3 regions of the Vibrio fortis genome follow, and region 2 is predicted to be linked to each of the others. Evidence: riboswitches for the same ligand, from Rfam matches in the RefSeq annotation. Region 2 holds a riboswitch; each other region holds the start of a gene.
What was found. A riboswitch is a leader RNA that binds a small molecule or an ion and turns the genes downstream of it on or off. The one in region 2 is predicted to bind thiamine pyrophosphate.
Positions count from the first base shown of each region.

Region 1 (3,279 bases), on a different replicon from region 2:
GCTTCTTTCAAACTTAAAGACGGTGTCGATCCACAAGAATTCGCAAAACTGGATAAAGCCGTTGCCGATAGTTACGTGTCAAAACAACCAGGATTTATTCAGCGTGAATCTGGATTAGTGGATGGCGATACATGGCGCGTGATTGTGCATTGGGAATCGCTGGATGATGCGGATGCATCGATGGAAAGCTTTATGAGTGCTTCTGCTGCGCAAGGTTTCCTAGCTGGCGCAGATACATCAACCATGAAGATGCAGCGTTACGAAAACTAGCTGTAATAAACTAAAAAAGACCTTATATCCGTAACTGTCTGTAGTTATAGGATATAAGGTCTTTTTTGTGTCCAGCATGCCTAACACGCGAACGTAGGCTATTTTCGAGCTTATAGAGATCGTGATTTTTGAAATTAGTTTGGTGATCTTTGATTAACTCACCAAGCATTGTCCCATAATCAAAAACGAACAGCCTATCGCAAACGACCAAGAGATCGATCGCATAACCCCAATATTGACCAAATACAAAATGTGGTAAGCCACTCGAAAACCGATATGGAGAATTGCAAACAACTGCACGCTCTCGTTGACAGTGTCAGTTGCTATGGCGAGAAGTATCGCAGCTGAAAATACGATGAGAGACTCAAACGCATTTTGGTGCGCGGCAAGTGCACGAGCTCCAAATCCCTTCAATTTCGCCTGCTGGTCGCGCGGATGATTATTGTCGTAACCACCGAGTCGGCTCATAGCGACAGCAACCGGGACTTTCGCTAGGTAGGGAAGCAGAGCTGCGGCGATTAAACAGTAAATTAGCGTATTCAATGGATATCCTAAGATCTATTCGTTGGTCAATTTCCCTGATGATATCAGCCAGTGTTATATAATGTTAATTGGTATTGTTTAAAGGAGTAGATTATGAGACCAGTTAAGATTATTTCTTTAGTTAGCGTTCTAATGTGTGTTTCTCCAGTCGCCTTCTCGGAAAAACCAGAATGGGCGGGAAAAGGGAAACCAAACTTAGAAGAGATAAAGTCGTCCTCCGACATTGAAAAGGCTGAAAAGCAGATTGAGGACCGCGATGAAGAACTCGAAGAGTTAATCGAAGAGAAAAAGAAAAAAGCTAAGAAAGTTAAAAATAAAAAAGATAAGAAAAAGCTAGAGAATGAGATAGAAGATTTAGAGGTTGAACAAGAGGAAGTTGAGGATCTAAAAGAGAAACTAAAAGATAAGAAATCTGGGCTCGAAAAACAAAAAGAGAAGAAAGCAGAGCAAGTTCGCAAAGAGGAAGGCAAAGGCTCAGAGCAAGGCCAAGCCAAAAGAGAAGAGAACAGCCAAAAATGGTGGAAGTTCTGGGAATAGACACACACATAGACTTAATGAGTAAAACTAACGCTCCAAGATACTATCGCCAAAGCTGATGGTTTTATGCCCGAAAACGCTTTCGTTCACGCTTTGGTAAATAATAATCTGCAAAATTATTACCTCCCTCGTGATAGTGCTGTTAGTATGGCTGCAATAGTCGGGGGGCAACTACATCGTTTTGTATTTGCTGAGATCGAATTTCGAGACCCGTTGAACCTGATTCAGTTAGTACTGGCGTAGGGAACTATTGACACTAAAACCTATGCGGTACTTCGATTCGTTATGTCTATTTTTACGATCTCTGGTGCCTAATCTTCTTAGTTTTAGTGCGGTTCTCCTGCGTCTTTTCGATGGTAGGAGCGACCATGACCCAGCATTCCAGCACAAAAATCGACACTCAATCTATTCCTTCAGACACACCTATTGTATTAACCATTGCGGGTTCAGACAGTGGCGGCGGCGCAGGTATTCAAGCTGATATCAAAGCGATGTCTGCAACAGGCAGCTTTGCTTGTTCAGTGATCACTGCGATCACGTCTCAGAACACTCAGGGCGTTTCTGCTATTTTCCCCATTCCTCTCGATCATGTCTCTAGCCAGCTTGATGCTGTTTTCAATGATCTTAACGTTGCTGCAGTGAAAGTTGGGATGTTGGCCGATTCAAGCATCATCAAGGTGGTCGCGGACAAGGTTAAGCAGTTCCAACCGAAACATCTGGTTATTGACCCAGTAATGGTAGCGACCAGTGGCGATCTACTGCTTGAGCAGTCAGCCATCAGCACTTTGAAAGAAGAGCTGATTCCACTCGCTGACATCATCACCCCAAATTTGCCGGAAGGTGCGGCACTGACAGGAAAACCTGTTCCTGAAAGCGAAGCTGATATGCAAGACATGGTTGAAGAGCTTCGAGCATTAGGCGCGAAAGCGGTGTTGTTGAAAGGTGGGCATTTAGAGCAAGATGAAAACAGCAATGACCTACTGATTCTGCCTACAAGAACAACCCTCATCAGTGCAAAACGATTCCCAACCAAGAACACACACGGTACTGGCTGTACGCTCTCTTCGGCTATCGCGTCTTACCTTGCTCAAGGTAATGACCTTACTCAAGCCGTTGAGTTAGGTAAGCGCTATATCTCTGAGGCGATCGCGCATGCCGATCAATTGGACGTAGGTCAAGGTCACGGTCCAGTGAATCATTTTTACGCAGGCCATGCGGATGTGCGATAAGCCTCTTGGCGTTGAGTTGACCAACGCCAGCATTCGCTACCTCGATAACGAACGATCGACACTGCAAGGTCTTAACTTGTCGGTTGCGGCAGCGCAATGGACGGTATTGCTTGGACGAAGCGGTTGCGGAAAGACCACAATTCTTCGTTATCTAGCTGGTTTACTGAGTCACAATATCGAGTGGCAGGGTGGGTTACACACCAGTGACGGTGAGCCATTGGAAGGTCGAATCGCGTATATGGCACAACAAGACCTTTTGTTGCCTTGGTTGTCGGTGATTGACAATGTTTGCCTCAGTCAACGCTTCTCAGGAAAAGGTTGGCGAGGTATGGAGAGCATTTCACAAAGCAGTGAACAGATTCAGCAGCGCGCAATGTCGTTGCTTGAATCCGTTGGGCTTGCTGAATACGCTCACGCTATGCCGCAACAATTGTCCGGTGGTATGCGTCAGCGAGTGGCATTGGCGCGTACGCTGATGCAAGACAAACCAATCGTGTTGATGGATGAACCGTTTTCAGCGTTAGATGCGGTCACAAGGCATAAACTGCAAACGTTAGCAGCCCATCTGCTTCAAGATAAGACCGTTGTCTTGATTACTCATGATCCACAAGAGGCGGTTCGACTCGCTCATCATCTTTATGTGCTGCAGGGAACACCTGCTTCAGCTCAAGCGTTGAAAGTGCCGACAACACTGCCACCT
Region 1 is NZ_AP025488.1:815,448-818,726, forward strand. It holds gene OCV50_RS18190 (MAPEG family protein) at 424-813, opposite strand; gene OCV50_RS18195 (hypothetical protein) at 904-1,350, shown strand; TPP riboswitch at 1,502-1,613, shown strand; gene thiD (bifunctional hydroxymethylpyrimidine kinase/phosphomethylpyrimidine kinase) at 1,719-2,579, shown strand; gene OCV50_RS18205 (ABC transporter ATP-binding protein) at 2,569-3,279, shown strand, end outside.
Region 1: another riboswitch for thiamine pyrophosphate. It lies ahead of thiD (bifunctional hydroxymethylpyrimidine kinase/phosphomethylpyrimidine kinase); the one in region 2 lies ahead of thiB (thiamine ABC transporter substrate binding subunit).

Region 2 (3,279 bases):
AGTGGCAGGGGTAACGGTGTACGACGACTTTGCACATCATCCAACGGCAATTGAACTAACCTTGGGTGGTTTACGTAATAAGGTCGGCAACAATAAAATTATCGCTGTGTTAGAGCCTCGCTCTGCTACGATGAAACGAGGGGTTCACAAAGAAACCCTTGCCGATTCGTTAAAGCAAGCCGACAGCACCTTCTTGTTTCAACCAGACAACATTGATTGGTCGGTTCAAGACGTCGCAGATGCTTGCCACCAACCCGCAGTAGTCAGTGATGACCTCGATGCCTTCGTGAAGAGCATTGTTGAGCAAGCACAACCAGGCGATCAAATTTTGGTGATGAGCAATGGTGGTTTTGGCGGCATTCATCAGAAATTGCTTGATGGATTGGCAGCCAAAGGTTAAATACACGCGTTCCAATCGATTTTAGAAGTACGAGAGATCATGACGAAACAGAGTAAAGCGATTACCCTCGCATTCACTGGCGCTTCCGGTGCCCCATATGGTTTGCGCTTATTAGAGTGCTTGCTCGCCGCTGATTATCAGGTTTACCTGTTGATCTCGTCGGCGGCTAGAGTGGTGCTTGCGACCGAACATGATCTCAAACTGCCTTCAGGCCCGGATGCTGCTAAAGCAGCGTTGGTTAAACATCTAGATTGCGACCCTGACCGTTTAGTAGTGTGTGGCAAAGACGATTGGTTCTCTCCTGTTGCTTCTGGGTCCGCAGCTCCCAAGCAGATGGTGGTTTGCCCTTGCTCGGCAGGAAGTGTTGCGTCGATTGCTCACGGTATGTCAGATAACTTAATTGAACGCGCTGCAGACGTGGTCATGAAAGAGCGCGGTCAACTGCTTCTCGTCGTTCGAGAGACGCCATTCTCAACTCTGCACTTAGAGAATATGCACAAACTCTCGACCATGGGCGTGACTATCATGCCTGCTGCTCCTGGCTTTTATCATCAGCCAAAGTCGATCGATGACCTCATAGATTTCATGGTAGCTCGCATTCTTGACCACTTGGGCATAGAGCAGGGGTTAGTGCCAAGATGGGGTTACGATCAGCGCCATTAAGGCGAACTTTGTAGCTTATTGGTTAAAATACAATTACAATTCTGCTCACTCATCGGGGAGCTAACCATTCAAATTATGAATGGCGGCTGAGATCAAGTATCAACTTGGGACCCGTAAACCTGAACCAGATAATGCTGGCGTAGGAATTGAGTTAGGCAGTACTTTTCCATTGTCCTCCCTCAAGCCTGTGCCGCTCAGACCATGGAGAGCGTCCAGTGAAATTTGCATTAACCACTCTTGCTGTAACCACAGCTGCTTCTTTTTCCGCATTAGCATCCGATAATACGTTAACTGTTTATACTTACGATTCCTTCGCTGCAGATTGGGGCCCACGCCCAGCTGTGGAAAAAGCGTTTGAAGAAAAATGTGGCTGTGACGTCAACTTTGTTGCGTTGGAGGACGGGGTTTCTATTCTTAACCGCTTGCGCCTAGAAGGCGGTAACAGCAAAGCCGATGTTGTGCTTGGTCTTGACCAGAACTTGATGGCGGAAGCGAAGAAAACAGGCCTACTTGCTGAACACAGCGTTGATACCTCTTCTGTTGTGCTACCTAATGGCTGGGACGACAGCACCTTTGTTCCTTATGATTTCGGTTACTTCTCATTTATCTACAACACAGAAAAGTTATCAAACCCACCAAAGAGCTTGAAAGAGTTGGTTGAGCAGCGTGATGATCTAAAAGTGATTTACCAAGATCCTCGTACCTCAACTCCAGGCCAAGGTTTGATGCTTTGGATGAAGTCGGTTTATGGCGATGATGCAACGCAAGCTTGGAAACAGCTAGCAAAGAAAACCGTGACCGTAACTAAAGGTTGGTCTGAGGCTTACTCTATGTTTTTAGAGGGAGAGTCAGATATGGTGCTTTCATACACGACTTCTCCGGCTTATCACATCATTGCAGAGAGCGACACTAAGTACGCGTCTGCAGATTTTGCTGAAGGTCATTACACGCAAGTTGAAGTGGCAGCAAAAGTGAAAGGCAGTGATAATGAGAAGCTAGCGGATGAGTTCATGGCATTCATTCTAAGTGATGAATTCCAATCGGCGATGCCAACCGGTAACTGGATGTACCCAGTGACAGGTGTGGAGTTGCCGAAAGGATTTGATCAGCTAACTATGCCTAAAAAATCTCTGAGCTTTACCTCAGAGGAAGTGGCAGAGAAGCGTAAGCCGTGGATTCGTGAGTGGCAAAACGCCCTGACTTTTTAATTAAGTGCCCAGTGTTGGGTACTCAGCCTCTATCTATTTTAGAGGATAAACATCGAGACAATCACCCTTTATGTTAAAGAATACACCTAAGGTGGGTATTTGGGTCGCGATGATCATTACCGCCTTTGTGGTTTCATCGGTAGGGGCATTGCTAAGCAATGCCCCTTCTCTTGATATCAGTCAAGTATGGTCTGATCCTTACTACTGGCACGTTACCAAGTTCAGTTTCTATCAAGCGACGCTATCTACTTTGTTGAGTGTCGTTTTTGCTATTCCAGTCGCACATGCCTTGTCACGTCGTCAATTTCCAGGGCGTTCTCTGCTGCTAAGATTGTTCGCATCAACCTTAGTTCTGCCTGTTTTGGTTGGTGTCTTTGGTCTTTTAGCTATCTATGGTAACAGTGGCTGGCTCGCTAAACTGCTCCAAACGGTTGAACTGGATCTGCCATTCTCCATCTATGGATTGAATGGTATTTTGCTCGCGCATGTCTTTTTCAATTTGCCCTATGCAAGTCGGCTGCTACTTCAAGCTCTGGACACGGTTCCGGTTGAGCAACACAAGTTGTGTGCTCACCTTGGAATGAGTCACTGGGACAAATTTAAATGGGTTGAATGGCCGCGTCTTAAACAGCAGTTGCCTCATGTGTGTGGTTTGGTATTTATGCTCTGCTTTACTAGCTTCGCGACTGTGATGGCTCTGGGTGGTGGCCCTAAATCAACAACCATCGAGCTTGCTATCTATCAAGCGATTAAATTTGATTTTGATCTTCAAGCTGGGGCTCTGTTAGCAATCTGGCAGATGCTGCTCTGTGGTGTATTGGCTGTGAGTATTCAACGCCTTTCCAAGCCTGTATCCGTCAGCGTTGGCCAATTGTCTGAAGCGAAGTTCTTGGTTAAGGACACCTATAGTTCAAAAGCTTGGGATAGCTTTTGGATCATCGTAGCCTCATTACTGGTTTTACCTCCACTGTTGATGGTGATTGTGGGTGGTTTAAACAGTGAAGCGAT
Region 2 is NZ_AP025487.1:2,879,996-2,883,274, reverse strand. It holds gene mpl (UDP-N-acetylmuramate:L-alanyl-gamma-D-glutamyl-meso-diaminopimelate ligase) at 1-400, shown strand, start outside; gene OCV50_RS12720 (flavin prenyltransferase UbiX) at 440-1,063, shown strand; TPP riboswitch at 1,107-1,226, shown strand; gene thiB (thiamine ABC transporter substrate binding subunit) at 1,279-2,271, shown strand; gene thiP (thiamine/thiamine pyrophosphate ABC transporter permease ThiP) at 2,342-3,279, shown strand, end outside.

Region 3 (3,279 bases), 310 kb from region 2:
TAATCAGGCCGGTTTTAACGTCTTCTTTGTTGGGCAAACCAAGGTGCTCTTTTGGTGTTACGTAACAGAGCATCGCACAGCCGTACCAACCGATCATCGCAGCACCTATTCCTGAGGTAATATGGTCATAGCCGGGTGCAATATCTGTTGTGAGTGGGCCTAGCGTATAAAACGGCGCTTCATGACAATGTTCAAGCTGCTCGTCCATATTCTTTTTGATCATATGCATAGGCACGTGACCAGGACCTTCAATAATCACCTGAACATCATATTCCCAAGCAATCTTAGTCAACTCACCCAGTGTGCGAAGTTCGGCAAACTGAGCTTCATCATTAGCGTCAGCGACAGAACCTGGACGTAAACCATCACCTAGTGATAGAGCGACATCGTACTTAGCACAGATCTCACAGATCTCTCTGAAGTTCGTATATAGGAAGCTTTCTTGGTGATGAGCCAAACACCACTTAGCGATGATTGAACCGCCTCGCGAAACGATACCCGTCACACGCTTCGCCGTCATCGGCACATAACGAAGTAATAAGCCTGCATGGATCGTAAAGTAGTCAACGCCCTGCTCAGCTTGCTCAATCAAGGTGTCTCGCATCACTTCCCAGTTTAGGTTCTCAGCAACGCCATTAACCTTCTCTAGTGCTTGATACATAGGAACCGTACCGATCGGCACTGGGCTATTGCGCAAGATCCATTCGCGTGTCTCATGGATATTACGCCCAGTAGATAGATCCATTACTGTGTCGCCGCCCCAGCGAGTTGCCCATACCAACTTTTCAACTTCCTCTTCAATAGAAGATGACACGGAAGAGTTACCGATATTTGCGTTAACCTTTACAAGGAAATTTCGGCCAATAATCATTGGTTCCGATTCTGGGTGGTTAATATTGGAAGGGATAATCGCGCGCCCCTCAGCGACCTCTTTGCGAACAAATTCTGGTGTAATGTCTTTAGGCAGGTTAGCCCCAAAACTCTGGCCTGGGTGCTGCTGTGTGAGCACTTCGTCGCGATACTGGGCTCTACCCATATTTTCACGCAGGGCAATGTATTCCATTTCTGGAGTAATGACTCCCTGACGAGCATAGTGCATTTGAGTTACACATTGGCCATCTCTAGCACGTCGAATACGTGGTAGATTGCCGTAACGAAGCTCATCTAAGGTTTCATCTTCAAGGCGTTCTTTGGTGTAAACCGAACTCACGTCATCGAGTAGTTCGGTATCTGAACGTTCCTCAATCCAACTCTCTCGCAGCTTCGGTAAGCCGTGATGAAGATCGATTTCATGTTGTGGGTCAGTGTAAACACCCGATGTGTCATAAACGCGAATAGGCTCATTTGGCTCAAAGATTGGCGCTTCTTTGGTACCACCGATCAAGCTATCCGCAAGAGATATCTCACGCATTGGAACACGAATATCGGCTCGAGAGCCTTCAACGTAAACCTTGGTTGAATTTGGATACGGTTGTACCGAGAGAGTTTCTATAAACTGTTTTGCTTCCAGTCTCGCTTGCTTGCGATTCGACATAGCATTTTTCCTTGCTTCGTTATTCTAGATAATAAATTCGGATAAAAATGCTTGGCGGAAAGATGCGACAAGAGGAGCTGAACATAGGTATACCCAGGGCGGGCAAAAACGGCCTAATGCTTAGCTTAATGATAGGTCTGCTAGAGAGAATTCCAGCAAGGATATCTTCTCTTGTTCCCTTCGCAGGTATTAACCTGATCAGGTTCAACGGATCCCGAATGAACGGTCTCAGCCTTATGGCACTCCGACAAGTGAATTCAGTATATAAAATCGGCTTGGTTAAACCAAGCCGACCTGTGTGATTTTGATACGAATCTAGAGAACTAACTCTTAATTAGCAACTGAAAACCAATCCAGGCTGCCGAAATGCTCAATACCACATTAAGTAGCACGTTGAGTCCCATCTTGAAAAAAGCACCCTGCTGCATCAATAACACGTTATCCATAGAGAAAGTGGAAAACGTTGTTAATGCACCTAAAAAGCCTAACCCAATGATCTGACGCCACGGTTCAGTTGCGAGCATCTCATTTTCGAATGCGGCGATGAGTAGACCCATAATAAACGAACCGACGACATTCACCGTCAGGGTGCCATATGGAAAACCACGACCCAATAACACAACACATAACTCAGAAATTAGATAACGAGAGCACGCACCAAATGCACCGCCGATGGCAATAAACCCCAAAATTGAAAACTGACCCATAATTCCCCCACATAAGACTTAAGGATATTCTAGCCTTACTCGATTTTTTTTCGAGATAATTAGTGAATAAATTACTTGGATAAATTTCAAGATTAAAAAGTTACAGGTGTCACTTTACTTCGATATAACCCATCAAGCCCGTCTTCATGTGTTCAATCACATGACAGTGGTACATCCAACGGCCAGGATTATCAGCAACAAACGCTGCTTTCGCACTGCCATTCTTACCAAGCAGAACCGTATCAGTATGGAATGGCTCTTCAACTTTCTTTCCATCCAGCTCAAGTACAGTGAATGTATGACCATGGATATGGATCGGATGGTGATACTGAGTTACGTTTTTGAGATCGAATATATATGTCTTTCCTAGCTCTAATGTCGCAAGCGGTTGAGGAATATTATCCTTACTCATCCCTTCCCATGCGCGCTTGTTCGTCAGCCAGAATTTTGGCATCGACTTGCCATCTTTTCCTGTCGGACTGATCGCCCCCTCCCACTCAAATAGAAAATCGATCTCGGTGGCATTTTCGAGGTCTAGATTAGGAACCGGGTTGAGTGGTAAAGCAGGTAATGTCTGCTCAGATGGCAAGTTTGAGTCCACGACTTCTAATGAACATAATGAGAATGGAAAGCGTCCTTTCATCTGTAAGACATTTATAGTGGTGCCCTTAGTCGGAGCCACAAATCCAATATCCACTCGCATGCCCGGGCCAATCTTATGTTGTGTTAGTCGATAAGGGGTTTTGACAGGGTTACCATCGATAGCAATAACCCAAGCCTCTACCCCCTCGACCGCAATAGGATAGGTAATCGTATTATCGACATTTGCGATTCGCAGGCGTGTTGTCGCATATTGCTTAATCTGGTAGTTCGGTTCATGAACACCATTTACGCTGCTCCACTCGCCAGGAGTACCCATACGAGCACTCATTCGTGGAATCATCAGGTCCTTCCACTGCCCTTGCTTATCAAGATGCCAATGTTTAAGCATCAGCGGTAACTCTTCATCAAAAGCAACGGGCTGAGACTCTTCAACAA
Region 3 is NZ_AP025487.1:3,194,712-3,197,990, forward strand. It holds gene thiC (phosphomethylpyrimidine synthase ThiC) at 1-1,534, opposite strand, end outside; TPP riboswitch at 1,693-1,791, opposite strand; gene crcB (fluoride efflux transporter CrcB) at 1,858-2,241, opposite strand; gene OCV50_RS14255 (multicopper oxidase family protein) at 2,351-3,279, opposite strand, start outside.
Region 3: another riboswitch for thiamine pyrophosphate. It lies ahead of thiC (phosphomethylpyrimidine synthase ThiC); the one in region 2 lies ahead of thiB (thiamine ABC transporter substrate binding subunit).